Regions from separate parts of the Lachnospira intestinalis genome, predicted to be linked through region 1. Evidence: riboswitches for the same ligand, from Rfam matches in the RefSeq annotation. Region 1 holds a riboswitch; the other holds the start of a gene.
What was found. A riboswitch is a leader RNA that binds a small molecule or an ion and turns the genes downstream of it on or off. The one in region 1 is predicted to bind tetrahydrofolate.

Region 1 (15,900 bases):
CCACTCTTGCCTGGCTGAATTTATTTTTGGAATTAAAGCCCTGAAATGCCGTTACCTGACAATCCTTATCTTCCTGAAATGCGCGGAATGTATTTTCACCGATAAATTTCATCAGCGCCTGATCGGTCGCATTACCGCCGATAACCTGATGACGGCTGTCAAACATTGCCTGTGTATTTTTGCCGATTGCAAGGTCTACGTAGCCTTTTACCTTACTGTGACGGCTCAATTCATCTATTGGAATGGTTTTTCCGTCCGCCGTGAAAAATTCCACGACTTCAAGACTTCCCTTTGTAATTGTCCCTGTCTTATCACTAAACAGAATATTTAAAGACCCTGCTGTTTCAATCCCTTCAGCTTTTCTTACCAATACATTATGGTCTAACATTTTACTGGTATTCTGCATCAGTACCAGTGAAATCATCAATGGCAGACCTTCCGGCACGGCACATACAATAATAACAACTGCCAGCGAAACGGCTTCTACAATTTTTGTAAACACCGCTTCAAATCCCATTGCAAAAAATGCAGACGCCCCGCCTGCAAGAATTATAAAATGTACCAGATAAAGCACTGCAATGACAACTGCGCCAATATAACCGAAGCGCGAAATCTGATTTGCCAGCTTTCCAAGCTTGACCTTTAACGGAGAATCCGGTTCATCCTCCTGCATTTCCTCTGCCATTTTCCCCATCATTGTCTTTAAGCCGACTTTGCGGACATCCAACACTCCTTCGCCATCAAATACGACCGCACCGCGAAACAGTGAATGTTCATCGACAAATGTATCGCCTGTAATGTCCTCCGGAAATGCAGTGCTGCCATCTGCTGCCTCTTTTTTACATTCCTCCGCTTCTCCGTTTAATGCAGAATTATCTACACGCAGACTGCCGGACAGCAACACCCCGTCTGCAGGAATCTTATCCCCGGACTGCAAAAGAATCTTGTCACCCACAACCACGTCTTCGACATCAAATACTGTAATGACACCATTTCTGTAGACCTTACACTGATCCTTTTTTGTACTGCCTTTTAATTCCCTGTACTTTGTATCACTTGCCACACTGGTCTTTGCCGAAACAAATGCTACAATTAATACTGCCACAATCGTTCCCGCAGGCTCATAAATATCTGCATATCCAAGTACCCACATAACAATCATCAATCCTGCGATAATCAGCAGAATCCGAATCATCGGGTCGCCAAAAGTCTCTTTAAACGCTTCCCAAAATGTCGTTGGTTGTGAATCCGGTATTGCATTTGACCCATACTGCTGTCTGGAATGTTCAACTTCCCGATCTGTCAGTCCACTGAATTTCATAAATAATGTTCCTCCTGATTTTGTATGCCTGTTAATAACTTCTTATTTATAGTAAGATACTAGATTTCGTTTTAAACTTCAACCCATTATTCCATTTTTTATTTGTTTTAATGTATTTTTAATTTTTTAAATTCACACACTTTTTACTTATGTGTGCTTTATGTAAAAGTGATGTAAATTTCTATTTATTCAACATTTTTCAGTCTATTTTAACAAAAAGTCCCTTTTTCTCATTGCATTGTCTAACAATATGGCATATAATCATCTTTAGTAAAGACATTTATAAAACTATACTAGCTTAGCTATAGGGAGGCCGCTTATTATGGAACATTCATCGCCTGATATGACTGTTGAACAAATTTGTACAGTCATTGATTTATTAAACCCCTGCATTGATGATCATTTATATGTATATGATTTTACAAATGACTATTATTATATTTCCCCTCACGCAGCGGAACGTTTTCCGATTCCGGGAACTGCTTTTCACAATGTCATTGAAAATCACCGGCATTTTGTCTATGCCCCTGACCTTGCGGCATTACAGACCGATTTGAATGATTTGATTGCAGGCAGAAAAGATTTTCACAATATGCAGTACCGCTGGATTGATAAAAAAGGGCAGCCTGTATGGATTAACTGCCGTGGATATATTGTACATGAAAAGAATGTTCCGCACTATATGATTGGCTGTATTAATGAAATCGGAGGCAGACAAAAAGCCGATGATGTCAGCGGTCTTTTAGGCGAATCCAGTCTCCGCTCTTATCTGGAGGATTATTATGCAGCCTTTCCATCCGGATATCTGCTGCGGCTCGGTCTTGATGATTTTAAGGAAATTAATGAAAAATTCGGTACAGAATACGGCGATATGGTCTTAAAAAAGACCGCACAGTGTATTTCTTCCTGTATCAAACCCGGTCAGATGCTCTACCGGATTGTCGCAGATGAATTTGTCATTGTGGATTTTATGGGTGGCACTGTCGATGAAGCCTGCGCTTTGTATGTACGGATCCGCCAGCAGCTCCAGCAGTTTGTGGAAGATAACCACTATGAAGTTGTATTTACAATTTCCGGCGGCATTTTAAATTGTGCAGATGTCTGGGAAAAGTCTTATTCCAATATTATGAAGATTTCAGAATTTGCCTTAAATGAAGCAAAACGCAACGGCAAAAACCGTTACAAAATTTTCACTTCAAAGGATTATGAAAATTTTCTGCGTAAAAAACAGATTACAAAAATTCTGCGCCAGTCTATTTTAAATCACTTTGAAGGTTTTGAAGCTTACTTTCAGCCACTGTTTCACGCTGAAGACAACACTTTGTACGGTGCTGAAACCTTAATGCGTTTCCACTGTGCAGAACTTGGCATGATTTCCCCTGCCGAATTTATTCCGATTCTGGAAGAAACCGGGCTGATTATTCCGGCAGGACGATGGATTATGCGTCAGGCACTTGCCTGCGGTAAAAAAATCCAGCGGGTAATTCCAAATTTTCAGATCAGCATTAATGTTTCTTATATTCAAATTATGAAAAGTGACATTATCAGTGAAATTGCTGCTGCCATTGAAGAATTTGAAGTCAACCCGGCTAATGTCGTAATTGAATTAACAGAAAGCGGACTGCTGGAATCCGACCCGCGCTTTACAAGCCTGTGGGGTTCTTTAAAATCCGAAGGCATCCGTCTTGCATTAGATGATTTTGGTACCGGTTATTCTAATTTTCACTATCTGTATGAATTAAAACCGGACATTATTAAAATTGACCGTTCCTTTACTGCAAAGGCACTGTCAAATGAATATGATTACAACCTCTTGTCTTTAATGAGCGACATGGTACATCATCTGGATTTGAAACTTTGTGTAGAGGGCATTGAAACAGAAGAAGAACGTATCCGCCTCCAACAGGTCGGTCCCGACTACAGTCAGGGCTTCTTCTTCGGACGTCCTTGTCCTTACAAACAGTTTCACGATGACTTTGTTGCAAAATGCAGTGCCTGAAACTGCATTTCTTAAAAGCAAAAGGATGTTATATAAGTTTTAACAGAAAGAGAGGACTTTATTATGGCAAACAGATTTATTCTCAACGAAACTTCTTATCATGGTGCAGGTGCAATCAAAAGCATTGCAGATGAAGCAAAAGGACGTTCTTTTAAAAAAGCTTTTGTATGCTCTGACCCGGATTTGGTAAAATTCGGTGTTACAAAAAAGGTATTGGACGTATTAGACGGCGCCGGACTTCCTTATGAATTGTACTCTAACATTAAACCGAATCCAACGATTGAAAATGTACAGACCGGTGTAGAAGCATTCAAAGCTTCCGGCGCTGATTATATCGTAGCAATCGGCGGCGGTTCTTCTATGGATACAGCTAAAGCCATCGGTATTATCATTAAAAACCCTGAATTTGCTGATGTACGCAGCTTAGAGGGCGTTGCTGATACAAAAAATAAGGCTGTTCCTATTTTTGCAGTTCCTACGACTGCCGGTACTGCTGCCGAAGTTACGATTAACTATGTTATTACTGATGCAGAAAAGAACCGTAAAATGGTGTGCGTAGACCCACATGACATTCCGGTTGTTGCCTTTATTGATCCGGATATGATGTCTTCTATGCCAAAGGGCTTAACTGCCGCAACCGGTATGGATGCCCTCACACATGCCATTGAAGGTTATATTACTGCCGGTGCATGGGAATTATCCGATATGTTCCACTTAAAGGCTATCGAAATCATTTCCCGCTCTCTGCGCGGTGCCGTTGATAACACACCGGAAGGCAGGGAAGGCATGGCACTCGGTCAGTATGTCGCAGGCATGGGCTTCTCAAACGTCGGTCTTGGTATTGTACATTCCATGGCACACCCACTCGGTGCATTATATGATACACCGCACGGTATCGCAAATGCAATTATTCTTCCGACTGTTATGGAATATAACGCAGAAGCAACCGGTGATAAGTATAAATATATCGCACAGGCTATGGGTGTAGAAGGAACTGAATCCATGACTCAGGAAGAATACCGCAAAGCTGCTGTTGATGCTGTTAAGAAGCTCGCAAAGGATGTTGGTATCCCTGAAAACTTAAAAGATATTGTAAAGAAAGAGGATATTCCTTTCCTTGCACAGTCTGCTTATGATGATGCATGCCGTCCGGGCAACCCAAAGGAAACCAGTGTTGCTGATATTACAGAACTGTATGAATCCTTAATTTAAAAGCACATATTAAAAAAGTGGCGCACTACAGCTTCTTACTGTGGTACGCCACTTTTTTAGTTCCCGGATATTATATCTTGATTATTATGTCTTTTATGCCTGGGGAAGACTGTTTTTCAGACACAGTCTTCCCCAGCCTGTCTGTGTATCAGGCACTGCTGCTCCCGCCAGCGGTTCTGCCCCTTTAATCAGATATGCCTTTAATTTTTCACCATAAAGAAATGCATCATTGCCACGCACAATGCCCCATTCCATTAAAAGTGCCGCACTGCCTGTTACAAAAGGTGTGGCATAGGACGTTCCACTCACACGTGCCATGCCGGATACCGACGGTACAAGCACATTAACACCGGGTGCTGCAAGCTCCGGCTTTACCATCAGGCTTCCACCGATTTCCACGATATAACCCCGCCCCGAAAACGGAGCCGCACTGCCCGTTCCCGCATCATACGCCCCCACTGTCACTGCTTTTGCCGCCGCAGACGGAATGGTAAATGTCGATGCACTGTCAGGGCTTGTAAATCCCGTCCCAAAGTTTAGCGCGCCCTGTGCCGGCAGCCACATATCATATCGTCCGTTCCGGATAGAACGCGGAATCAGCCTGAGTTTCCACAATCCGGATTGTATATATACTGTCTGTGGAATCATATCAATATAAATTTCCTGACGAATCCTAAACGGCGAAGGTTCTCCAAAATATGTAAGCAGTTCCATATCTTTATAACGGATCCGGCTGACACGGCTGTTCTCCTGAATCCGCCCCAGATTTCTGCCGGACGGCGCAATGATTTCCACGGCAATATCGTCCCAGTAATCTTTCCATATCTGGATACTAAGTCCCGTTTCATAACTGCTGACAGCAAGCTCAACCGTTTCTTCCATATCTTCTGTCAGCGTTCCGCCTGTATGGACTGCTCCCAGCCCCTCATTGCCGCTCCCGATGCAGATAGAACATTTCCAGCTGTCTGCAATATCATTAATAAAATTTTCTAACAGAGAACTACCGGTATGGTCCCCGTAATTGTTGCCAAAACTGATGTTGACCGCAAGCGGTTTCCCGTAATCTATCGCTTTCCTGACTACATAATCCAGTGCTTCCATTAACTGTGTCGTACGTGGAAATCCGTTCTTAGCCGCAAGTCCCAGTTTTACTACCAGAATGTCCGCCTGAGCTGCCACACCGCTGCTGCCGCAGGCAATCGCAGCAACCTGTGTACCGTGTCCTAATACATCCGCTCCGGGAATACCTGCTGTATCTTTTGTTTCATTTTGCAAAGCTTCATCAATCTGGCTTCTGTCATACTCGGTTCCGGTTGTCTGGTCCCATATATTTAAAATGCGTGTACTGCCGTCCGCATTGCGGAATTCCATGCTTTCTGCGCGGATACCGGTATCAATCACGGCAACAATCGTTCCTTTTCCGAAAAGTCCAAACGGATTATTCATCCCCTGCTGTACTGCATTGATACAGGATGCAGCTTTGCCTGCCTGTAATTCAAAATACAGCTGTTTGGGTTTTTCGACATACTCTATGACCGTTTCCTGCGAAACTGCATCTACCAGCGTTTCCGGCACAATAAGCACTGCATATTGGTTTAACAGTTCCCGTATCCGAATCTGCGGATAGCGTATTCTCAGCCCGTCTAAGCTGCCCGTATAGCGCACAATCAGCTCCCATGTATTTTGCTCCGGGTCATATCCGATGCCGAGTTCTTCTGACTTTTCCCGTTCCTCCTTCGTCGCCTGCAGGCTGATATTTAACAGGTTTTCAAGTTTCTGGTCTGCCATTTTGCTCCTAAAAAAGCTGCTATGCACCTATGCACAGCAGCTTTCTTGCTTTTCTTTTATTATATGCTTTTTGTCACAGACTGTTCTGGCAATTTTATTGTTTCAATCTATGATTTTCTTGTAAATTCAATCCGGCATTTCGGACACTTAATCAGAATTTTGCCTTTGCCGCGCGGCACTCTGATTTTCTGGGAACAGCTTGGGCATTTAAAAATGCGGTGGGTCTTGCTGTCCTTTATACGCATCTTCCACTGATTGAACCGTTTTAACACATCGTATTTCACCTTTAAATACGCCTGATTTTCACTGTAACGTTTTGAAATATTTCTTGAAAATGCACGGTAGTAGGAATATACAATTCCTCCCACAGCCAGGATATACAGCAGCATACTATGTGTAAATAAAGTAAGAATCAATAAAGCAAAGCTGATATAATTTACCATCTTAGACAGCTGGTCCATGCCGTAACGGCCAATCATAAACCGTGCCATCCGTTCTTTCCATCTTTCCATTGCAGTACACGCGCCGGTAAACAGCGCCCTTTCTTTATCATTTCACTATATCTACTGTATCATACTTATCCACAAAATCAATTAATAAAGTATAAATTATTGTGTAGATTATCTTTCAGTCATATAAACATTTCCGTCAAGGTCTTTCCAGTAAAATTGATCTTCTAAAATAACATAGCTGTGTGCGCTTCCTTCTTTTGGAATAGACACAGAACCCGGATTAATATAGGTGTAATCACCGCGCTTTTCGCACTTTGGAATGTGTGTATGACCGCATACCAGATAATCTCCTTCTTTTAACGCCGGAATATTTTTCTCGTCCAGCTTGTGTCCGTGTGCCAGTACCAGTGTTTTTCCATTCACATCGACAAATGCCTGTTCACATAATACATTAAAATCGAGTACCATCTGATCAACTTCCGTATCACAGTTACCACGGACACAAAGGATTTCATTGCGCAGCGGATTAAGCATTGCAATCACTTCCTTTGGTGCATATTCCTTTGGCAGGTCATTTCTCGGACCATGATATAAAATATCTCCTAAAAGAATCAGGCGTTCTGCTTTTTCTTCCTTATAACGCTCAAGCAGCTGTCTGCAATAATATGCTGAGCCGTGAATATCCGATGCAATCATAATTTTTTTCATAATAATCCTCATTTCTGAGCGACTTTGTCGTGAAGTTGCGATGAGAAATTCGCGCAGGCGATTTCTCATCTGCAATCATGGCTATTTGTTTTCGCTCAGAAACAAATAGCCGTGTGAAAAATAAGCGCATCAGCGTTATTTTTCACACTAATCTCTTTTCCGCTTTTGACTATTCTATTTTTTCTTTAATAACCCTTACAAAATACAGGACATAGTAGGTGAGGATAATATTTACCGGCAGCTGAATGATATTTTTCATAAAGCGTGTCGTCAGATAAAATGCAAATCCTTTTCCGTACATCACATGAACCCAGTATGTTCCCAAAAGGACATTGACAAGCAGTGTGTCAATTACCAGCACCAGTACGACACGGATAAAAAAGGCAATGTCAAATACTTTCCCTTTTCTTGGGAACTTCTTGTATAAAAATGCGCCATAAATCAGTCCCGCAAGTGCTGCATTGATTGTCCAGCCCCAGAAATACGGTCCTGTCGGTTTAATGACAAACTGCACAATGTCACCCACACCGCCGCAGATAAAGCCCACAACCGGTCCGAACATTGCACCCGTTACGACATTTGCCAGAAACGAAACGGAAATACGCAGGGACGGTGTCACCTGAAACGATACAAAGTACGCTAAAACCGTATGCAGTGCAATCAGCAGTGCGGCTGTTACCAGTGACCTGACGTTTTTGAATTCCTGTGAAGAATCCTTGAAGTTTTGTAAAAATGTTGTCATAAAAAATACCTCCTTTGCAGTAGCCTTCGCTCTACATAAAGAGGTACACGATATATATATGTATATTTATGTAGCAGCGGGATGCGGATTGTGCACCGCAAGATCTTTCTTTTCGTCCGGATGACAACTCCCTGTTCATCCGGCACTTAACGCGCACAGTCCTACTCTGCTTCTTATGTTTTATTTTTATTGCTCTCGCAATAACACGTATTATATACACATATTTTACTGTTGTAAAGCCCTAAATTCATTTTTTTACAGAATACCACGGCAAAGCTGCCATCATGCCGACTATAACTTTGCAACCCGCTGTACTGCCGGAAGCCGGTAACGCGTGGCAAAACTGATAAACTGTCCCAGTGAATTTTCCATTTTATACATATCCAGAATCTTCTTCATAAACGCAACCGTGCGCTTTTTATACTTCATATTCTCAATGACGTAGACTGCCGCCGCATCCTGATAACCGGTTGCAAACTGTCTGGCATACCGTGCAAATTTGTGTTTGTTTAAGCCTTCGATTTCATCAAAATGTTCTAAAATCTCCAGTGCTTCCACCACTCTTGTATTCTCATAGTTTAATACAATCGTTGTTCTTTTCACATGAATATTGCCGATATTTGCCGTCTGCTTTGTCATTTTATTGGAATAGAGTTCGACAACATCACTTTTTTCTTCCGTGATTCCATACTTGTGATACAAATGATACCCGATGTACATTCCATTGTCGTTATTCTCTCCGAAGTAGTAATTTAACACGGCTTCCTGTGCTTCCTTTGGCGAGCCGGCTTTGACATACATGCCCTTTGCGGCACGCAGTAAAATCCCGTCTGTCACCAGCCGCTCCATTGCCTTAAAGAATGCCGCCTGCGACATCTTATAAAACTGCTTCTCATACAGTCCGTTGAGGTTTAAAACTGTCCCCGGCTCTATCGTATCTAAATATGCAATGATTTTATCCCTGTACTTCATCGGTTATTCAACTTCTTCAATATCCAGCTTGTCGTCTGCTTCGCCATCTTCTGATGGCTGTAACGCTTCTTTCTCTGCTGCAGCTTCCTGTTTGTCTTCATCTACAAAAATATCTTCATCAGTATCTTCAAAATCATCGTCATCATCCATATAGAAGTTCACAGGAATAATCTCGATACTGCTGCCAACCGCCTTACCGATGACATATACCGTATGGATTCCTTCCTCGTCGACGTTATCCACAAGATTTTTCACACTGCTGACGCTCTTTTCAATATCACATGCCACATTCACACCTTCCGGCAGAATAATTGTGAGTGTACTTGCCGTACTGTTAAAGTTAATATAAACGTCTTTTTCAAAAACTGCCAGACCTAAATCAAGCACTGCCTTTGCACCGACGGTCTTAATTTCACAGCCTGAAAATTCTTCATCTTCTACTTCTACAACTTTCTTTTCAAAAATAGCATTGTACTTTTTAACTTCTGCATCTACGCTTTCATTTTCCTCTTTTGTAAAAGCTTCCTTTACGGTCTTGTACTTATCGTAAGCAACTTTTCCGGCAACTGCTGCCGCACCGATTCCCACTAATGTCTTTGCAAATTTTTTTGCCATAATCATACCTCATTTCTGCCGTTTTCCGGCGGTTTTCCATGATGAATATCCGGTTTTTCTACTCTTTAGTATATAACATTTTCCGGTGAAAAATCAACGGGAATACGCACATCCGCAATAATTCTGACGGTACAGACCATACTCTTTTGACAGCTCAATGGAGCGCTTATAGCCCTCTTTCTTTTTAAAGTCCGACAGCAGATACGGCACGCCGTATTCTTCTCCGAGCCGCAGTCCGATTTCATTGAGTTTCACACTGTTTTTTAACGGACTGATAGTAAGCGTGGTTGTAAAATAGTCATATCCTTTTTCTGCCGCCAGCTGCGCCGTCTTTTTTAGGCGCAGCTCATAGCACAAAAAGCACCGCTCGCCGCCCTCCTTACACTGTTCGTATCCTTTCACCGTATCAAAAAAGACCCTTGGCTCATAATCACCTTCGACAAAATCAACCGGATACTTTGCCGGAAATTCTTTGATAAAACGCTGCTGTTCGAGAACACGCTTGCGATATTCTTCTTCCGCAGAGATATTCGGATTGTAATAAAACACCGTAATCTGAAAATATCGTGAAAGATATTCAATCACATAACTGCTGCACGGTGCACAACAGCTGTGCAGTAAAAGATGTTTTACGTCCTGTTGCTGTAATTCCTGTAACTTTTTTTCCAGTTCTTTCTGAAAATTTCTGTTTTCAAATGGGACTGCCATTTCTTACTCCGTTCTTTTCCCCTCTGCCCTATGCATTTACGATTTCTTTTAATGCGGCATACAGTGCCTGCATCTGCGCATCGGTTCCGATGGAAATTCTTAAATAATTGTCAATCCGCGGCTTGTTAAAATAGCGCACATAAATATTTCTTTTCTTTAATTCTTCAAAAATCGTCTTTGCCGGTACGCGCTGATGTGTCGCAAAAATAAAGTTTGCCGTAGAATCGGGGAAAGTAAAACCAAGTGCCATAAGCTGCTTTTTCGCTTCTTCTCTTGTATTTTTAATTTTTTCCACACATTCTTTAAAATAAGCATCATCTTCCACTGCCGCCACGCCGTATGCCAATGTCGGTGCATTCATTGTATAAGAATTAAATGAAAACTTCACATTGTTTAATGCCTTGATTAAATCCTTATTACCAAATGCATAGCCGATTCGCATACCTGCCATGGAGCGGGATTTTGAAAATGTCTGTACAACCAGCAGGTTGTCGTATTTATGAACCAGTTCTCTTGCAGACCTGCCGTCAAAATCAATATACGCTTCATCCACAATGACAACTACATCCTGATTGTGACGGATAATTTCTTCGACTTTTTCCAAATCCATATGCAGGGCTGTCGGTGCATTCGGATTCGGGAAAATCACACCGCCGTTTTCCTTAAAATAATCCTCCGGCACAATCTCAAACTTGTCGTTTAACGCCGGTGTTTCATACGGAATCCGGTATAAATCCGCCCATACACTGTAAAATGAATACGAAATATCCGGGAATAATACCGGCTTTTCGGAGTTAAAAAAGGTCAGGAAGCACATGGCAAGCACATCATCCGAACCGACACCGGTAAACACCTCATTATCATCCATGCCGTAATACTGTGCAATTGAATGAACCAGTGCAGAACACTCCGGGTCCGGGTATAATCTTAACTTATCCATATCAAATGCTTTTGCTGCCTCATATGCCTTTGGTGCAGGCGGATACGGATTCTCATTCGTATTTAACTTAATGACATTATCCACCTTTGGCTGTTCGCCCGGTACATATGGTTCTACTCTCCTAATGTTCTTTTCCCATGCTCTCATCACTGATACTTTCCTCCAATGCTCATTTTTCATCATTATACTGCAAATCCCTAAACACTGCAATCTGAAATGCCTTATAATAAATGGTTTCATAACGGTCGTTATTTAAATAATCATCCACATTAAAATCCGTACTGCCTGTGCGCAGATCCAGCGCAATGTACTCTGTGGTTTTATCAGTGTAATACAATTCATAAAGAATATCCCTGTCGGAAAGTGCCGGACACAAAAAGGTGGTTGCCGTCACGCCGGCATCTTTTGGAATCAGGGACAGTGCTTCGTTAAAATTGGCATAAACTTCCTGATTATATGCCGAATTGTAGCGCTCTATAACCGAGCTTCTCTGATATACCGTTGCCCCGAAAAACAGCAGACATGCCGCTGCAAGCATCGGAACGGCACGCACGCGCAGCTCCCGTCTTAATTCCGAAAGATTGACTACTGCCAGATAAAACAGCAGTGTACCCGAACCGAATGCATACTGAAAATAAATGCTGTGAAAATACGTGTAATCCGACATTAAATTAAACAAAATGTAGGGTACTGTTAAAATATAGCGGGACCATTTTTTTGACACCAGCGGTAAAAACAGCAGTGCGCCCATTGTCTGCATGATAAATTCAAGCTTTTCCTGTGTAAGTACCTGTGTCACCAGATACGCTGGGTCTGCAAGCACGGTGCGGATCATGCCAGACATACTGCCGCTGTCCCCGTACACCATATTGTCAAAACGGTATGTCATGACACCGTCCCCGATGACCGACAAAAGCACCGTTGTAAAAATAAAATACAGCAGACTTGCCGCAAGCATGATACTGTGGCGCTTCCAGCCTGTCTTTTTCTTGACAAACAGCATGTAAACAAGAATACACACCGCATACACCGCCGCATCTTCTTTTACCCCCAGCAGTAAGATTAGACTGATGATACTGCCCTTTAAATTTTCCTTTTCCAGAAAATACAAAAACAACAATATAAACAGCGGCAGGAACAGATTCTCATGGATATCGTAAAAACAACCGCCGCTCATTACCGGATAGAGGCAGTATGCACTCACTGTCAATGCGGATTCCATGCGGGTTAAGCCGTGATTTTTACAAATGCCGAGCAAGGGCACAATCCCAAGTGCAATCACCACTGCCTGCATGACCTGTAATGTCACTGCCTTTGAATACAGTGCATAAAACGGCAGAAGCAGATAAAAATCCGGCGAGATATGCACACACAGATGCGATAACAGGTGGTCACGCTCACTGGTTGTATTCATCGTAAATGTTGTCTTCATATAGTGAAACATCTGTGAGAACAGCCCGCAGTCAAAATTCGGTGCTTCATAGGCAAGCACCCGCAATGCTGTACAGCCACCCGTAAACAACACAAAAAGGACACCGGATACAATACAAATGATGTGCAGACCCCTTCTGCCGGACAGTTCGCCTTTTTTCTGCGTATTGACTTGCGATGTTCCCGCCTGAGTCGCCGTTCCGGCTGTATTATCCATATCGATATCTGTACAGGCTTCCGACTCAAACGCATAAGAAAACGTAAATGTCAGCAACAGCACCATCCCGGTACAAAACCAGACATCCGGTGTCTGAATAACTGCGGTGAATGCATACAGCACCGTTACCAGTACCAGCAGCATTTTTTCTGTCCGGATATTTTTTATTTTTTCAAACAAGATATACAATACAGCAAACAAAACGGCAATCGTCAGTATATGTAAAGCAACCGGCACTTCACCTACATACGATAAAGTACTCATCTTCTTTTTTGCCGTCACCGCAATCCATACTGCCTCTATAAGACAGACAAAACACCACGCCATAATAAATCTTATGACGCAGTGTTTTAAATTAAAATTCTTTCTGAAATTCTTCATGGTATTCATCATTTTTTACACCGTGGCATATCTGCCCCGCTACTCCTTAGATATTACTGATAAACTCTCCAAGAAACATCAGTGCCGCCCCGGTATCTGCCTGTTCTGCCGTACACTGTGCAAAACTGAAATACGAACCGTCCGTATCAAATGAATACTTTTCAACCAGCATTCTGCGGATTTTATCCTGATACGGTACCAGATATTTTGCAACCGGACCGCCGACAACAACATTTCCATCACACATAATATACAGGTTGTTAATGCCTGTTGTCAAATCATCTAAATATTCCTCGAACACCTTGATAAAACGGGGATTTTCCTGCTGTAACTGGCTGAAAAATTCATCCAGCGTACAATCCTGCTCCGTCGAAAGCCGTCTTGCTGACACATACGCTTCAAAACAGCCTTCTTTTCCACAAAAACACTTTCTGCCATGTGGATGAATCGTCATATGTCCAAACTCGCCATAACGGTTATGCACACCGGTCTGTAATTTTTCTTTATCGATATATGCCCCGCCGACACCTGTATTTAACATGACGTACAGCTTTGCATCAGACTGACCCGATGCCGCAGAACGGTTAAAATCCTCCACATTATTCATAGTCAGATTCTCAAATTTTCTGTCAAACCAGAATTCCGCATACGCATTTGCCCTTGTAATATTGGTTGCACGGCAGGTATAAGGAATTGCTTTGGTAAGCTCCGCTATCGGATAATTGCGGATTCCCATGGTCGGGGAGAACACCAGTGTCTTATTGTCATTATCAAAAATACCGGGAATTGTGATTCCCACACCCAAAACATCTTCGTCTGCGACATTGTTGCGGGAAATCACATCTTTTACAAGCTGCGCAATACTCTCACTGTAAACGGCATCTTCCGTAAAAGAAATGCTCTTTTTTTCCGAAAAGACAATCTCCCCTTTTAAATCGACAAGGGACACTTTAATGCCGGCATCTGAAAGATTGACACTGACCGCACACTTTGACATCCCGTTTACCGTAATTGCCTGTGCCTTTCTACCGCCTGTTGATTCAAAATTCCCCACAAAGTCAATCAGATTTTTCTCTAATAAAAGCTTTAAATTCTGATTAACCGTAGGCAGGGATAACTGTAAAATATCCGCTATCTCCTGTCTTGAAATCTTATCCGCATAATGAATCAGCCGGAATATTCGGTTTTTATTGAAACGTTTTACGTCCGTTGTTGTGATTTTTTCCGTTGTAATCATACTTCCTCCATGCCGCAGACGGCGTTTATCTGTATCTTCTAATCTCCATTCCGCAGGCATTTTAATGCCTAAGGAATCGCGAACTGAATTTATTCACCAAAAACTGCTTTATAATCATTCTGGAATTTTACAATGCCCGCATCGGTCAGCGGATGGTGAATCATCTGTTCAATAACCTTGTACGGTACGGTCGCAATGTCCGCACCTGCGAGTGCACAGTCTGTAATATGGATTGGATTTCTGACACTTGCACAGATGATTTCTGTCTGAATGTCATAATTGCTGAAAATGTCTACAATCGTCTGAATTAAGTCAATCCCCGGCTGTGAAATATCGTCTAATCTGCCAAGAAACGGCGATACGTAAGCCGCACCCGCTCTTGCTGCAAGCAGTGCCTGATTGGCTGAAAAGATTAAAGTGACATTGACCTTGATGCCTTCGCCTGATAATACTTTGGTTGCCTTTAAGCCCTCTGCCGTCATCGGAATTTTAACAACCATATTCGGATGGATTGCGGCAATCTCCCTGCCCTCTGCAATCATGCCTTCGGCATCGGTTGTCGTGGCTTTGACTTCCCCGCTGATTGGTCCGTCTACGATAGATGCAATCTCCTGAATGACTTCTTTAAAATCCCGTCCTTCTTTTGCAATCAGTGACGGATTCGTCGTCACCCCGCAAATCACCCCTAAATCATTCGCCTTTTTAATATCCTCTACATTCGCTGTATCAATAAAAAACTTCATACTCTCCTCGATTCTAAACTAAAATGAACTCTGTGCTATACTATCAAACACCGGTTTTAATGCCGGGTATATCTGCTGAAACTGACGATACTTTTCTTCGTAGCGTGCCGCAATTTCTGCATCGGGTTCAATCGTATCCACAACGTGGACAATCTGTCCTGCCGCCGCTTCTACCGTTTCATAAGCACCCGTGCCGACTGCCGCAAGCATTGCCGCACCAAGGGACGGTCCTTCTTCTTTATCCAGTACACATACCCTTATATTTAAAATATTGGCAATCATCTTGCGCCACAGCGGACTTTTTGCACCGCCGCCGCAGATTTTGGTTTCGGTAATCTTCATACCTAAGCTTTTTGCCACTTCAAAGGAATCCCGGATTGCAAATGCAACCCCCTCTAAAACAGCCTGTGTCATATCGGTTCTTGTCGTGTCCA
Region 2 (15,900 bases), on a different contig from region 1:
TAACAGCAACTATGGTGCAGTTGCCATGGATATTAATTTTGAAGAAATGACCAATTATGTACAGAGCATCGGTCTGTTAAATACAGGTTATGTGGTTCTTGTAAACAAAGATGGTAAGATTATTGTAAATAACGATAAGAATACATATTCTTCAGACAGTGTAAGCAGCTACAATTTCTGGAGTAAGTTAAACGCAGAGTCGCCGGAAGAAATTTACAATGTTCAGGATTTTGATGAAAAGATTAACGGAAAGACAGTACACGTTGTAGTAGCCAGAGATGAAATTACAGACTGGACACTGGTTGGTTTTATCAGTTCCAATGAAACAGCAAGCGTTGTGAATAAGATTGTTAATGCAACGATTTCATCCGGTATTATTTCATTTATCATCGGTATTGTCATTGCATTATTTGTAACAATGATGTTTACAAAGGAAATCAAGAAGATTAACAGTGTTATGCAGGCTGTTGCAGACGGTGATTTAACACAGAGAATTCCAATTAAGAAGAAGAATGAGTTTGGTGAACTTGAAGGTAACTTTAATGAAATGGTTGATAATGTATCCATACTGATTAAGGATGTGGAAGAACGTTCACAGGTTATTATCAAGGCATCAGATAATATTTCTGAGATTTCCAAGACAACAACCGAAACAACAAATCAGGTTTCTGAAGCAATCCAGAGTGTATCCATCGGGGCACAGGGGCAGGCGGAAAGCACGAACAATGCGACGAAGGAAGTTGAAAATCTCGCAGAGAGATTACACGAAACAAAGGCATATGTCAGTGATATTAACGATATGTCGATTGAAACCCAGCAGATGAGTAACAAGGGTATCACGATTGTAGAAGATTTAATCGGCAAGGGCGAGCAGTCTATTGAAAATTCAAAGATTTCCCAGTCCGTTGTAGATGAAATGATTCAGAGTATTGAAAAGATTAACTTCATTTCCAATGCCATTACAGAAATTACAGAACAGACGAATCTGTTATCACTGAATGCAAGTATTGAAGCGGCAAGAGCAGGTGAGAGCGGCAGAGGTTTCGCAGTTGTAGCAGATGAAATCAGAAAGCTTGCAGAACAGTCACAGCAGTCAACCGATGAAATCAAGCAGATTGTTGCCGAGATTACAGATAAGTCTGCACTGGTAGAAAAGACACTTGATGAAACGAACCAGATTATCACTGAACAGAACCAGTCTATTCAGGATACAAAGGATCTGTTTAATACAATTTCAACCTCTATCAACGCTTTAACGGAAGGTCTTGACAACATTGCCAAGTTAAATGAGCAGATGGATAACAGCAGAGGAAATGTAATTGACAGAATGGAAGATGTCGCTTCTATTTCTACAGAAACAGCAGCTGCATCCGAAGAAGTAACTGCTTCCGCAGAAGAAGTTAATGCAACAATGCACAATTTAAATCAGTGCACAGTAGAGCTTGATGAAATCGCAGTTGCATTAAAAGAAGCAATCAACAAGTTCAAGTTACAGTAGGCATAACGAGAAAGCAATTGACCGTTTTAGCTAATTGTGATAGAATAAGGACAGTCTGAAATCTTCAGACTGTCCTTATTTGTTCTCTTAGTTAAATGGATATAACGAGCGCCTCCTAAGCGCTAGTTGTGGGTTCGATTCCCGCAGGGAACAGTTGAAAAGAATGCAGCAATGAATTTAAAATCATTGCTGCATTTTTTGCGCGCTACAAGCACATAGCTTATGCAGATTCAAACCGTCTGCTCCTGATATCATAAAATAAAATATGGATACTTTTTCTGTAGTTCATGCCATAAATCGCTAGAAAATGGCATTAAATTACAGTATTATTATAAGTAGCAGAAATGAATGGATTATTTTATAATAAGGAGTAAATGATGGCAGTTTCACGAAAAGGACAGATTGATATGACGATAGGTCATATTATGAAAAACATTATACTGTTTGCGATACCAATTATTATTGGAAATGTTTTGCAGCAGTTATATACAACAGTCGATGCACTTGTAATAGGTCAATATTGTGGTGATACATCGCTGGCGGCGGTCGGAACGAGTTCGCAGCCGGTTGAAGTATTATTATGTGTTTTCTTGGGAATAGGAACCGGTGTGTCTATTCTTATATCACAATATGCCGGAGCAAAGGAATCCGATAAGGTTGTTTCAATATGTGGAACCTCAATAACATTTATCTATATTATAGGAATTCCGGTTGGAATTCTGGGGTGGTTTGCAGCACCGTATATTCTTGAATTTATGAAAGTTCCGCAGGATGTATGGGATGCTGCACTAATCTATACGAGATTAGTATTCTTAGGTACGCTTGGAAATCTGGGCTATAACATGAATGCCGGAATATTAAGAGGACTTGGGGATAGCAAGGCTTCATTATGGTTTCTGGTTGTATCCTGTATTTCCAATATAGTGTTTGATTTAGTATTTGTTGCAGGATTTGGCATGGATGTGGCAGGTGCAGCACTTGCTACAAGTATAGCGATGTTTATTTCATGGCTTGTAAGTATTGCTTATATAAGAAAGATGTTTCCGGAGATTCAGTTTACATTCCTGCCACGAAGATTTTCAGGAAAAATGATGAAGGATATCCTGGCAATTGGTCTGCCTGTCGGACTTAATAATTCGCTGTATTCATTAGGGCATGTTGCATTACAGACTTTTAATAACTCCCAGGGCGCCGTATTTATGGCAGGGGGTGCAGTAGCAGGAAGAATTACGGGCTGCTCCAATATAGCAATTACCGGCTTGTCTTCGGCAGCCACTACATTTTCAGGGCAGAATTACGGTGCAAAAAAATATGATAGAATTAAGGAGGGACACTGGAAAATTCCAATATGTTCCGGACTTATTACCCTTGGCTGTGGCTTATTTTTCATTATGATACATAAACCGTTGATACGTTTCTTTTCATCAGATGAAATGGTGCTGATGTATGCGAGCAGACATGTTGTTGTCATGTTGCTTTCCCAGTGGTTCTATGCTATTTTTAATTGTATAATATCTATTGTAAATGGAACAGGAAGGGTGCGTTATACGACCATTGTTAATATTCTCATGCTTTGGGCAGTCAGAATTCCAAGTGCATATATTATTAACAGATATTTTGATGGAACATGGGTAATGCTGTGTTTTCCAATATCTTTCAGTTTTGGAATGTTTGCAATGATAGGTTATTACCTGTTCTCACCGGCATGGAAGGAAGTTATGAGACTGGCAGAGAATAAACCACAAGATTATTGACATTTGTTTAACTCCCATGTATGCTGCGGCATCGCTTCCGGTGGGGGTATATGGATGCTATGCTTGTACTTCCGGCTAAAAGCTGTGGATTTATGGAGGAATAGAATAATGTCAAAGGATGAATATTTAATTACAGATGCACCTCTTAAAGCATTGACTGTTTTTGCAATGCCTATGATTCTGGGAAGCTTTTTCCAACAGATATATAATATGGCTGATTCAATTATTGTGGGTCAGTTTGTCGGTTCTTCTGCACTTGCGGCAGTTGGAGCCTGTGCTGCGCTTACGAATGTATTCATTTGTGTGGCACTTGGTGCCGGTGTAGGTGCAGGGGTGCTTGTGAGCCGCTACTTTGGTGCCAGGGATTATAGTAAAATGAAAACAATCGTATCAACATCATTGATTAGTTTTCTGATTCTAAGCATACTTCTGGGTGTATTTGGTTTTGGATTTTCTAATATAATGATGAATGCATTACAGACACCTGCTGATATACTGGATGAAGCAGTATTATACCTGCGTGTTTATTTTGTAGGATTTCCGTTTTTGTTTATGTATAATATCCTTTCAACGATGTTCACCTCAATCGGTGAGTCAAAGATTCCGCTGGGACTTCTGATATTTTCTTCTATTCTGAATATTTTTATGGATTTTTGGATGGTAGCAGGCTTAAGGCTTGGCGTGTTTGGTGCAGCGCTTGCAACGCTGATTGCACAGGGGATTTCTGCTGTTTTTTCACTTCTGATTTTCTTTTGCCGGATGCGCCGGTATAAAAGCAGCTTTAAACGGTTTGACAGGCAGGAGTTATATTCAATGCTTCAAATTGCTGTACCATCTGTTTTGCAGCAGTCTACAGTATCTATTGGCATGATGATAGTACAGGCGGTTGTAAATCCATTCGGTACACAGGCGCTTGCAGGTTATTCGGCAACAATGAGAGTAGAAAATGTTTTTTCCCTGATTTTTGTATCCATTGGAAATGCCGTTTCACCATATGTTTCCCAGAATCTGGGTGCAAAACAGAACCAGCGTATCAAAAAAGGATACCATGCTGCAATTGTATTAGATATATGTTTTGCAGTTCTTGCCTTTATAGTGATTGAAACATTACATACTCAGATTTCTTCGTTATTCCTGGGTAAGGATGGAACCGATTTAGCATATCAGGTGTCCGGGGATTATATGAAATGGCTTGGCTATTTTTTCATCTTTATGGGTATCAAGATGGCAACAGACGGGGTTCTTCGTGGACTTGGAATCATGCGGCCATTCCTCATTGCTAATATGGTAAATCTTGCAATCCGTCTGTTGGTTGCCCTTATATGTGCTCCGCGTTTTGGCATTGCATATGTATGGCTTGCTGTACCGGCCGGCTGGTTTGCCAACTTTCTAATTTCCTATGCGGCACTCAGAAAATCATGGCCGGCTGAAAAACCAGCCGGATTTTAATAAAACTGCAAATTACAATGTATAACGCCCTGTTAAAAACAGGATTGACAATTGGCAGTATAACAGATATAGTAAAAGATGCAAAAACAAATAGATGTGAACAGAGTAGAAGTCATGCGTAAAGTGTCAATGGACGGGAAGTTGCCATTGGACGAAAAATCCCTGTAAAGCGGATTTGCGATGTGCCTTCGCATCCGCTGTCAGAAAATATAAAGCATTCATTTCCTGAGAACGGGTATGAATGCTTTTTTGTTTACATAAAAAAAGAGGAAAAGATGGAGAGTGAAAAAATAAAAGCGGGTGTCCGGCTGATATTAGAAGGATTGGTGAAGACATGAAACGTGTAAATCTAATATATAGACATCCTTTATATCAGAAAAAATATAATGCGCTGCAAAAGGCTGAGGAACACCGGGAATTTTGTAATCATACGCTGGAGCATTTTCTGGATGTAGCAAGACTGATGTATATTTATTCGGTGGAACAGGAACTGTCCATATCAAAAGAGGTCATATATGCAGCGGCATTTATGCATGATATCGGAAGAATAGATCAGATAGAAAAAGGGATTCCACATGAAATGGCGGGAGCGGCCCTGTGTGACAGAATCCTGCCGGACTGCGGTTTTGCAAAAGAAGAAATCAGCCTGATAAAGGACTTTATTCTACATCACCGGATAAAAGACACCGGCGCGGACACGCCTTTATACGAAATGTTATACTGGGCGGATAAGAAATCAAGAAACTGTTTTGCGTGCGCGGCGCAGGCGGAATGTAACTGGGACAGACAGAAGATGAATCTGGAAATTGATTATTAATAAGCTGCAGGCAGCAGCAGATAAGGAATGGAGATTGTATGAAAATAGGTAATAAAGAGTTTGATTTAAGCAGCCACTGTTATATAATGGGAATTTTGAATGTAACACCGGATTCTTTTTCGGATGGCGGTAAATTTAATACGCTGGATGCAGCATTAAAGCATACAGAGGAAATGATACGGGATGGAGCGGACGTCATTGATATCGGAGGGGAATCCACCAGGCCGGGACATGTAGTGATTTCTGAAGAAGAAGAAATTGCAAGGGTAACGCCGGTGATTGAGGCGGTGAAAAAGCATTTTGATATTCCGGTTTCAATTGATACCTATAAGGGGAAGGTCACACTTGCGGCATTGCAGGCGGGAGCGGACCTTGTAAATGATATCTGGGGCTTTAAGCATGACCCGGAAGTCGCAGCATATACAGCAAAATATAATGCGGCATGCTGCCTTATGCATAACAGGAATGAAGCCGTATATGATGATTTTCAAAAAGATTTTATCCGGGATATGCAGGAGTGCATTGCAATTGCAAAGAAAGCCAATGTACCCGATGATAAGATTATGCTGGACCCCGGCGTGGGATTTGGCAAAACGTATGAAATGAATCTTGAGATTATCAATCATCTTGAAATCATGAAGCAGCTCAATTATCCGGTATTACTTGGAACGTCCAGAAAATCCGTGATTGGACTGACACTTGATTTACCGGCGGACGAGCGGGTGGAGGGAACACTGGCGACAACGGTTATCGGTGTCATGAAAGGCTGTTCCTTTGTAAGAGTTCACGATGTAAAAGAAAATTACAGAATTATTAAGATGACAGAGGCAATCCTGTCAAAATAATAACAAAGATGGCAGATGAGAAATCGCCGCTTTACAACAAGCTGTTTAGAAATGAGGATTAACGTGGATAAAATTTCAATTGATAAATTAGTTGTGTTTGGAAACCATGGTGTTTTTGAAGCCGAGAATATGTTAGGACAGAAATTTCTGGTTTCTGTCGTGGTGTATACCGATACCCGGAAAGCGGGATTGACGGATGATCTGGCGTGTTCCGTAAATTATGGGGATGTAAGCCGGGATATTTTAAAGTTCTTTCAGAATAATACATTTAAACTGATTGAAACCGTTGCCGAGAAACTTGCACAGGAATTACTGCTGCGGTATGATTTGGCGGAAAAAGTAGATGTGAAAATAGAAAAACCGTGGGCACCTGTTGCGATTCCCGTAGACAGTGTCAGTGTTGAAATATCAAGAGGATGGCACAGGGCATATATTGCAACCGGGTCGAACATGGGCGATAAAAAAGCATATCTTGACGAAGCTGTAGAAAAACTAAAAAACCATTCGTATTGTAAGGTCGTAAAGGTATCCGATTATATTACGACAGAGCCTTACGGCGGTGTTGAACAGGATGTCTTTTTAAATGGGGCATTAGAGATTAAAACACTGCTGTATCCGGAAGAACTGCTGGCGCTTCTTAACAGAATTGAGGCAGAAGCGGGGCGTGAACGGACCATACACTGGGGACCGAGGACATTGGATCTGGACATTTTGTTTTACGATGACTGTATCATAGATACCCCTGCGCTGACCGTGCCGCATATAGATATGCAGAACCGCGGTTTTGTATTAATTCCGATGGCACAGATTGCGCCGTATCACAGACATCCGGTTTTAGGCTGCACGGTAGGACAGCTGTTAAGCAGACTGGATGGTTCATTATCATAAATTTAAAATCAAGAGGAAAAGTATGATATATACAGAAGCAGAGCATTTTATAAAGGAATCACATAACGGAGTCATAAGGCTTGGTCTTGGCAGAATAGAAGAATTACTGGAAAGACTGGGCTGTCCGCAGAAAAAGCTTAAATTTATCCATGTTGCGGGAACTAATGGAAAAGGTTCTGTGTGTGCCATGACAGCAGAAATTCTTAAAGCGGCAGGATATAAGACAGGGCTTTTTACATCGCCGGTGATATCTGTGTACCGGGAACAGTTCAGGATAAACGGAGAAATGATTTCCGAAGAAGAATTTGTAAGATATGCAGAGTTGGTAAGAAATGCATGCGCAAAGATGACAGATGTTCCGTCTGAATTTGAAAAGGCTGTGGCACTCGCTTTTTTATATTTTAATGAAAACAGGTGTGATTTTGTGGTGCTGGAAGTCGGCATGGGCGGTTGTGATGATGCAACCAATGTAATTGAAGTTCCGGAGGTTGCAGCAATTGTCAATATTGATTATGACCATATGGGATTTCTGGGGACAACACTGGAAGAAATTGCGCAGAAAAAAGCAGGGATTATTAAAGAAAACGGAACGGTCGTAATAGCCGGACAGAGTGAAACCGTCATGAATGTACTGATAAAAAGATGTCAGGAAAAGAAAGCCGGTTTTAAAAGCACGGATGTACAAAATATTAAAATTACGGACAGAAGCATACATGGACAGACCTTTGGGTATAAACAGTATGCAGGCATAAGACTTTCTTTATTGGGAGATTATCAGTGTGAAAATGCTGCGGTTGTACTGGAAATAATGGACTGTCTGATCCGGAAGGGATATCGGATACCGGTAAATGCAGTTTATGACGGAATGAAAAACGTTTACTGGCAGGGGCGGTTTGAAATTTTGTCAGAAGCACCGCTGTTTATTGTTGATGGTGCGCATAACCCGGATGGAATCAATGCGCTGCGCTCAAATTTAGAAAACTACTTTGCAGGCGAAAAGTTTATTTTTATAACAGGAATCCTGCGCGACAAGGATTCCTGTCAGATGCTTAGGACAATGCTTCCATACGCAGCCGCTTTTATCACGATTGCACCGGACAGCCCGCGTGCCATGAGTGCGGATGAGTGCGCAGATGCAGTCAGAAAATGCGGTTATACAGGAGCAGTATCTGTAATGGATACCATAGAGGAAGCAGTTCAGTTGGCATATAGGATGAGTCAAAAGAAAAATACCGGCGTGTGTGCGTTTGGTTCTTTATACAGTGTGGGAGCAATAAGCAGGGCAGGGACAATGAAGCTGCGATAAAACAATTTTAATAAATAACCTTCTTGTATAAAAAAATACATTGACATGTTAGCACTGACATGTTAGTATGATGATAACAAAGAAATAAGACATGTATTTTATATTTAAGGAGGTATTTTATAATGGAGATGACGTTAAGGTGGTACGGACCGGGATATGACAGTGTTACCCTTAAGCAGATCAGACAGATTCCGGGAGTAAAGAATGTCATTACGACGCTTTTTGGAAAGCAGGCAGGGGAACTATGGCTGCCAAAGGAAATCGCAGAGCTTAAAAAGATTGTCAACGATGCAGGACTTGGAATTGCAGGGATTGAATCTGTGAATGTGTCAGATGACATTAAGATTGGAACTGCAAAAAGAGATGAGCATATTGATAATTATATTAAAACGCTGCAGGCACTGGGCGAAGCGGATATTCATATGGTATGTTATAATTTTATGCCTGTATTTGACTGGACGCGGACAGAGCTTGCAAGGGTACGGCCGGACGGCTCGACGGTATTGGCATATAATCAGGACACCGTAGATATGATTGATCCGGAACATATGAGGGAATCCGTTGAAAAAATGTCCAATGGCTTTGTAATGCCGGGATGGGAACCGGAGAGATTAGACAGATTAAAAGAGCTTTTTGAAATGTACCGGGATGTTGATGCAGAAAAGTTGTTTGATAATCTTGTATATTTTCTGGAAGCAATCGGACCGGTATGTGAAAAGTATGATATTAAAATGGGAATTCATCCGGATGATCCGGCATGGCCGATTTTTGGCCTCCCAAGAATTATGACAGGAAAGGATTCAGTTACCCGTCTTCTTGATGCAGTTGATAAGCCGTATAATGGAATTACTCTTTGTACAGGTTCATTTGGTTCAAACCAGAATAATGATATTTGTGAGATTATTAAGGCATGCAGAGGCAGAATTCCGTTTGCCCATGTAAGGAATCTTAAATATAATTCACCGAGGGATTTTGAAGAGGCTGCACATTTATCATCAGATGGCTCAATGGATATGTATAAGATTATTAAGACTTTATATGATACCGGATTTGATGGGGCAATAAGACCGGATCATGGCAGAATGATATGGGATGAAGTTGCAATGCCGGGATATGGTCTGTATGACAGGGCATTGGGAGCAACTTATCTGAATGGCTTATGGGAAGCCGTAGACAAGTCAGGACAGTAATTTGCTTATACGGTATGTTGTAACGCAGATATTACACAGCCGGTTGTTTCTGAGCAAAAACAACCGGCTATAATGGCAGATGGGAAATTATCTTTGCGGATATCTCATTGCATTTTCGTAACAGGCTGCTCAGAAATGAGGATGAATATGAAACTTTCAATAGATGGAATTAAAGATAAAACAGCATGGGAAGAGGCAGGTATAAAACTGCCGGCATATGATGTCAGAAAGGTAGCAGAGAATACAAAGGCATCACCGGTATGGGTTCATTTTGGTATTGGCAATATCTTTAGAATTTTTATAGGCGGAATTGCTGATTCGTTAATTGAGCAGGGGGTGTCAGATAAAGGGATTACATGCGTGGAGACCTTTGATTTTGATGTTGTGGATAAGATTTATGAGCCGTTTGACAATCTTGTTATGGCGGTTACACTAAAAGAAGACGGAAGTACAGACAAGAGGGTACTCGGTTCTCTTACGGAAGCGGTGAAGGCACAGTCGGCATCAAGGCAAGCCTGGTCAAGATTAAAGGAGATTTTTGCAAATCCGCAGCTTGAGATGATCTCATTTACAATTACAGAGAAGGGATATGCCCTGCGTGATGCAAAGGGTGCATTTTTCCCATTTATCCAGAGTGATATAGATAATGGACCGGATAAGGCGGTATCGGCAATGGCAGTTGTGGCAGCACTTTTATTTGAAAGATTTAATACATGTAAAGCACCGCTTGCGGTCGTTTCTATGGATAACTGTTCACATAATGGAGAAAAGCTGAGAAATTCAATAACGGAAATGGTCCGCGAGTGGCAGAAAAAGGGCTATGTAGGACAGGATTTTGCGGACTATGTCAATGATGAAAATGTAATATCATTTCCATGGTCCATGATAGATAAAATAACACCAAGACCGGCAGATTCAGTGGCTGCAGCATTAGAGCAGGCAGGAGTTGAACAGATGAAGCCTGTGATTACGTCTAAGAAGACTTATATTGCGCCATTTGTTAATGCGGAAGGACCACAATATCTGGTTATTGAAGACAGATTTCCAAATGGAAGACCACAGCTTGAAAAAGCAGGTGTGTATATGACAGACAGGGATACTGTTAATAAAGTGGAGCGGATGAAGGTGACGACCTGTCTGAATCCGCTGCATACAGCACTCGCAGTATATGGATGCATTCTGGGATATAATCTTATTGCAGATGAAATGAAGGATAAGGAACTTTCAGAGCTTGTAAGACGGATAGGATTGGTTGAAGGGATGCCGGTGGTTACGGATCCGGGTATCATTTCGCCTGAAAAATTTGCAGATGAGGTACTTCATGTAAGAATACCGAATCCATTTATGCCGGATACACCGCAGAGAATTGCAACGGATACATCACAAAAAGTTGGCATACGATATGGCGAAACGATTAAAGCATACGTTGAAAAAGAGGGAAGTGCAGAATCACTTACGGCAATACCGCTTGCAATTGCCGGATGGTGCCGGTATCTTCTTGGCGTTGATGACAATGGAGAAAGCTTTGAATTGTCAGCAGACCCTATGGCAGAAGAATTAAAGGCACAGCTTGATGGTGTAAGATTTGCAGAACCATCGTCCTATACAGGCCAGCTTAAAAATTTATTGTCAAATGCGAATATATTTGGTATAAATTTATATGAAGCGGGAATCGGTGATAAAATTGAAGAACTGTTTGTTGAAGAAATTGCAGGAAAAGGTGCAGTAAGAGCAACACTTAAAAAATATCTGTAATGTAGAACAGGCGGTTTCTTATGGATGGAAAGGCTGCGAAGCGATGGAAAAATCATTAAATGAAGAAACTTATGAAAAGCTGAAATATGACATCATGAATTTCAGGCTGTTGCCAGGAGATTCCATCAGTGCCCAGAAAGTTGCACTGCGGTATGATGTGTCAAGAACACCGGCAAGAGAAGCCATTGTGAATCTTGAGAAAGAAGGTCTTTTAAAGATTATTCCACAGTCCGGGACCTATGTGGCATGTATTAACTGCAGACGTTCTGCACAGGAGTGGTTTGTCAGAAAAAGTCTTGAGATGGGCATGGTTGATGCTGTTTTTGAAAATGCGGACAGTGAGCTGCTTGACAAAATGGCGATTCTGAATGAAAGACTGATTCATTACACGGAAGAAAATGAAAAAATTCCAAGAATAGAGATTGATAATGCGTTTCATGAGTTGATTTATGAGTGTTCCGGAGAATTGCTTGCCAAAAATATCATTCAGACACAGATGAGCCATTATAACAGAATCAGATATCTTGCAGAGTTGAATAGTTCTATCAGTGCAAAAACAAACGATGAACATGAGATGCTTATAGAAGCTATTAAAAAAAAGGACAAAAGAATGTATCTTAGAGTTATAAAGGCACATATCAGCAGAATTTTTAATGAACTGGACAAATTGAAGGGAATTTATCCACAGTATTTTGAGAAAGAGTAAAAAAAGCATTGAAAACCCATATCTGGGTTTTCAATGCTTTTTTTGTATCAATTCACGGTATTGTGTAGGTGTTTTATTTTTTGTTTTTTTAAACAGCTTCGTAAAGTAATTGACATCATTTATTCCACACTGGACAGCAATATCTTGAATGGGAAGCATGGTAGTATTAAGAAGATAAATAGCATGATCCATCCGTTTGCCATTGACGTAATTTGTCAGGGTGGTACCGGTTTCTTTTTTAAACAGTGTCGACAGATAGCTGCTGTTTAAAGAAAATTCAGTGGAAATTGCAGTAAGGCTTAAATCTGCTGTCAGGTTAAAGGATATATAATTAATGATATTCTGTACGGGTTTGCTGTATGTCCGCAGCGAATAAGACTGCACCAGCATGCAGTATCGTCGTGTAATATCGTTTTCAAGGGCTTCGAGCTGGGCAATGGAAGTGCAGGCCTCAATTTTAATTGCAAATTTACGCGATATTTCATCCAGATGAACGGGATGTACATAAGCAGACTGGGCAGCTTTGCGGCAGATGGTATTAAGAATAATCATAAAATTCTTTCTGTCGCGTATGGTGTCTGTCAGGCGCGGCTTTATATCAGAAGCATTGAGATGCCTCATATTTTCAATGGATTTGTAATCTCCGTGTGCAATAGATTCCATGAGCAGGGTTTCTTCCTTATACCGCATTTCCAGCATTTCTATAGATTGTCGTGTCGGTTCGGGTGTTTTGTCATTATACATATATTGTTCATTATTTTTTGTCAGAACACGTTTTTTTTCAATTGTAAAATGTGTCCACAATTTGCTGCACAGCGTATTTATAATACTTTCGATGCAGCGCTCATCTGTAAAAACAGGGAGGGCTGCATAGTATAACTGCATAAATTCATTGAACCGGGCCGGGATGGAATTGTAAGTGCATAGCTCCGTTATCCGCTGGTTGGTAAATTTTTCAAACGAAAAAGGTCCGGCGATAAATATTTTATCTGAATCCGGTAATTTTAAATAAATATATTCGCAGCAAAAGCTGTCGTGTATTATTAATATTGTATTATCCTTACTGTAAGTGCTGACGAAACGATTAAAATCATTCATCTGGCTGCGGTGGGCAGCATCATTCCATATCGTTTTTCGAAGACCGCCATCATACTGTTCGTTCCAGATAAATGGTGAATCGATAATATGGCATGAAATTTTCAGATGGGATAATATATCCATTGTATAATCTAAATATATTTTATAGTTCATATTACTCCCCATTTCTGAGCGACTTGTCGCGAAGATGCGATGAGAAATTCGCGTAGGCGGTTTCTCATCTGCAATCATGGCTATTTGTTTTCGCTACTCCCCGATAGTTATTTGTATATTTTGATCCATATGTGTAAAAATATTATAACAGAAGTTTACGTAAAAACCAAATTATAAAAAACATTCGGATAATAAGTATAATTTTATGCTGACGGATAAACATTAACATGTCAATAATATAAATCTAACATGTTAGTAGAATATTAATGCATTATAGTATAATTTTTACCATAAAAATTGCACAAACAAAAATTGTACTAATTATACTAAATTTAGTAATAACCGGAATCTGTAAAACACGTTATGATTAAACCATAGAAAAGAAAACAAAATATTTAAGGACGGTCTTTAAAAATTATAAGGTGTACAGGAGTACAGGAAACGGAGGATATTATGAAAGAGAATAACGGAAAGGTAAAGCCTTTCGGGATGAAGGACAGACTGGGCTACATGTTCGGGGACTTCGGTAATGATTTTACATTTATATTGTCAACAATGTTTTTGCTTAAGTTTTATACGGATGTCATGGGTGTTTCAGCAGCAATAGTCGGTCTGATGATGATGGCAGCCAGATTTGTGGATGCGGTCACGGATGTTACGATGGGACAGATTGTAGACAGAAGCAGACCCGGGAAGAAGGGTAAATTCGCTCCATGGATTCGAAGAATGTGTGGTCCGGTTGCTTTAGCATCATTTCTGATGTATGCAACATATTTTAAAGGAATGCCAATGGGCTTTAAGATTTTCTGGATGTTTTTCACATATCTGCTCTGGGGCAGTATATGTTATACAGGCGTTAATATTCCTTATGGTTCAATGGCATCAGCAATTTCGGATAATCCAACGGACAGAGCTTCTCTTTCCAACTGGAGAACAATTGGTGCAACACTTGCACAGACAGTGATTGGCGTCGTATTACCGCTTGCAGTATACTATACAGATGCAGCAGGTAATAAAGTATTATCCGGTGAGAAAATGATGATAGGTGCGCTTGTATGTTCTATCGGAGCAGTCATCTGTTATATGCTCTGCTATCATATGACAACAGAGAGAGTAAAGGTTGAGCAGAATACACAGAAGTTTTCATTTAAGGAGCTTATTAGTGAAATCGCCCATAACAAGGCATTAATTGGCATCATAGTATGTGCGTTATTATTCCTGCTTGCACAGTTATCACTTAGCAACATGAATAACTATATATATCCGAATTATTTTGGTAATGTTTCAGCGATGTCGCTGGCAAACCTGGCAGGAATGGTTGTTATACTTGTTCTTTCTACTTTTATAGTAAAGCTGTCAGCAAAGGTCGGTAAGAAAGAATTATCAGTGATTGGAAGTATAATAAGTGCAGCAGCATTTTTAATATTATTCTTTATTCACACAGATAATGTATGGGTATGGATTGTACTGGTACTGATATCATCAGTAGGAACCGCAATGTTTAATATGGTGATATGGGCTATGATTACAGATGTAATTGATGATTCAGAAGTAAGAACAGGTGTCCGTCAGGATGGAACCATATATTCAGTATATTCATTTGCAAGAAAGTTAGGACAGGCCTGTTCGTCAGGAATATCAGGGGTACTGCTCTCAATCATAGGTTATACGGCAGCTACGGCACATGATCCTAAGGTGGTAGACGGCATTTACAATGTAACCTGTCTTGTGCCGGCATTAGGAATGATACTTCTCTTCCTTGCATTACAGTTTTTATATCCTCTTAATAAGAAGAGAGTGGAAGAAAATGCAAAGATTCTTAAGGAAAGAAGAGAAGCGAAGGTGCAGTAATATTTCCGGGCATTTACTGCCGGACATATTGAAGAATAAAATTTATTAATAAGTTTAAATATCAGGAGGAATGAATTATGTTATATCCAATTTTAACACAGTCAAGATTATTAAGCGATTTAAGCGGAGTATGGGATTTTAAGTTAGACAATGGCAAGGGGTTTGACGAAAAGTGGTATGAGGCTCCATTAAAGGATGCAGATACAATGCCGGTTCCTGCTTCATATAACGATTTAAAAGAAGGCGTTGATTTCAGAGATCATTATGGATGGGTATTTTATCAAAGAAATATTTCGGTTCCCGCATATGTAAAGAGCCAGAGAATTGTGCTTCGTTGTGCAGCCGTAACACATTTTGCTAAGATTTATCTGAATGGCAAGTTAATCTGTGAGCATAAGGGTGGATTTCTTCCATTTGAAGTTGAATTAAATGATGTATTAGAAGATGGAGATAATCTTCTTACAATTGCCGTAAATAATGTTATTGATTATTCTACACTTCCTGTAGGCGGCAAGGCAAATATGATGAGTGGATTGATGGGAGGCGTAGGTCAGAGTGATTCCGGAAAGCCTCAGAATAATCCTAATTTT

Region 2: linked by a shared signal. The riboswitch ahead of WMO37_RS10570 (HD domain-containing protein) and the one ahead of WMO37_RS07960 (folate family ECF transporter S component) in region 1 are both predicted to bind tetrahydrofolate.

The regions. Positions count from the first base shown of each region.
Region 1 is NZ_JBBMFS010000005.1:209,800-225,699, reverse strand. It holds gene WMO37_RS07990 (calcium-translocating P-type ATPase, PMCA-type) at 1-1,321, opposite strand, end outside; gene WMO37_RS07985 (bifunctional diguanylate cyclase/phosphodiesterase) at 1,644-3,320, shown strand; gene fucO (lactaldehyde reductase) at 3,384-4,532, shown strand; gene WMO37_RS07975 (S8 family peptidase) at 4,626-6,320, opposite strand; gene WMO37_RS07970 (hypothetical protein) at 6,428-6,832, opposite strand; gene yfcE (phosphodiesterase) at 6,941-7,480, opposite strand; gene WMO37_RS07960 (folate family ECF transporter S component) at 7,650-8,222, opposite strand; THF riboswitch at 8,295-8,393, opposite strand; gene WMO37_RS07955 (hypothetical protein) at 8,514-9,194, opposite strand; gene WMO37_RS07950 (hypothetical protein) at 9,198-9,809, opposite strand; gene WMO37_RS07945 (epoxyqueuosine reductase QueH) at 9,903-10,517, opposite strand; gene hisC (histidinol-phosphate transaminase) at 10,546-11,604, opposite strand; gene WMO37_RS07935 (DUF2079 domain-containing protein) at 11,627-13,498, opposite strand; gene WMO37_RS07930 (ROK family protein) at 13,533-14,723, opposite strand; gene fsa (fructose-6-phosphate aldolase) at 14,813-15,466, opposite strand; gene xylB (xylulokinase) at 15,485-15,900, opposite strand, start outside.
Region 2 is NZ_JBBMFS010000009.1:11,192-27,091, forward strand. It holds gene WMO37_RS10550 (methyl-accepting chemotaxis protein) at 1-1,498, shown strand, start outside; tRNA gene WMO37_RS10555 (tRNA-Arg) at 1,580-1,651, shown strand; gene WMO37_RS10560 (MATE family efflux transporter) at 1,876-3,252, shown strand; gene WMO37_RS10565 (MATE family efflux transporter) at 3,361-4,701, shown strand; THF riboswitch at 4,801-4,903, shown strand; gene WMO37_RS10570 (HD domain-containing protein) at 5,036-5,518, shown strand; gene folP (dihydropteroate synthase) at 5,557-6,363, shown strand; gene folK (2-amino-4-hydroxy-6-hydroxymethyldihydropteridine diphosphokinase) at 6,427-7,251, shown strand; gene WMO37_RS10585 (bifunctional folylpolyglutamate synthase/dihydrofolate synthase) at 7,274-8,557, shown strand; gene uxuA (mannonate dehydratase) at 8,680-9,747, shown strand; gene WMO37_RS10595 (mannitol dehydrogenase family protein) at 9,895-11,502, shown strand; gene WMO37_RS10600 (GntR family transcriptional regulator) at 11,546-12,208, shown strand; gene WMO37_RS10605 (AraC family transcriptional regulator) at 12,239-13,459, opposite strand; gene WMO37_RS10610 (MFS transporter) at 13,913-15,310, shown strand; gene uidA (beta-glucuronidase) at 15,388-15,900, shown strand, end outside.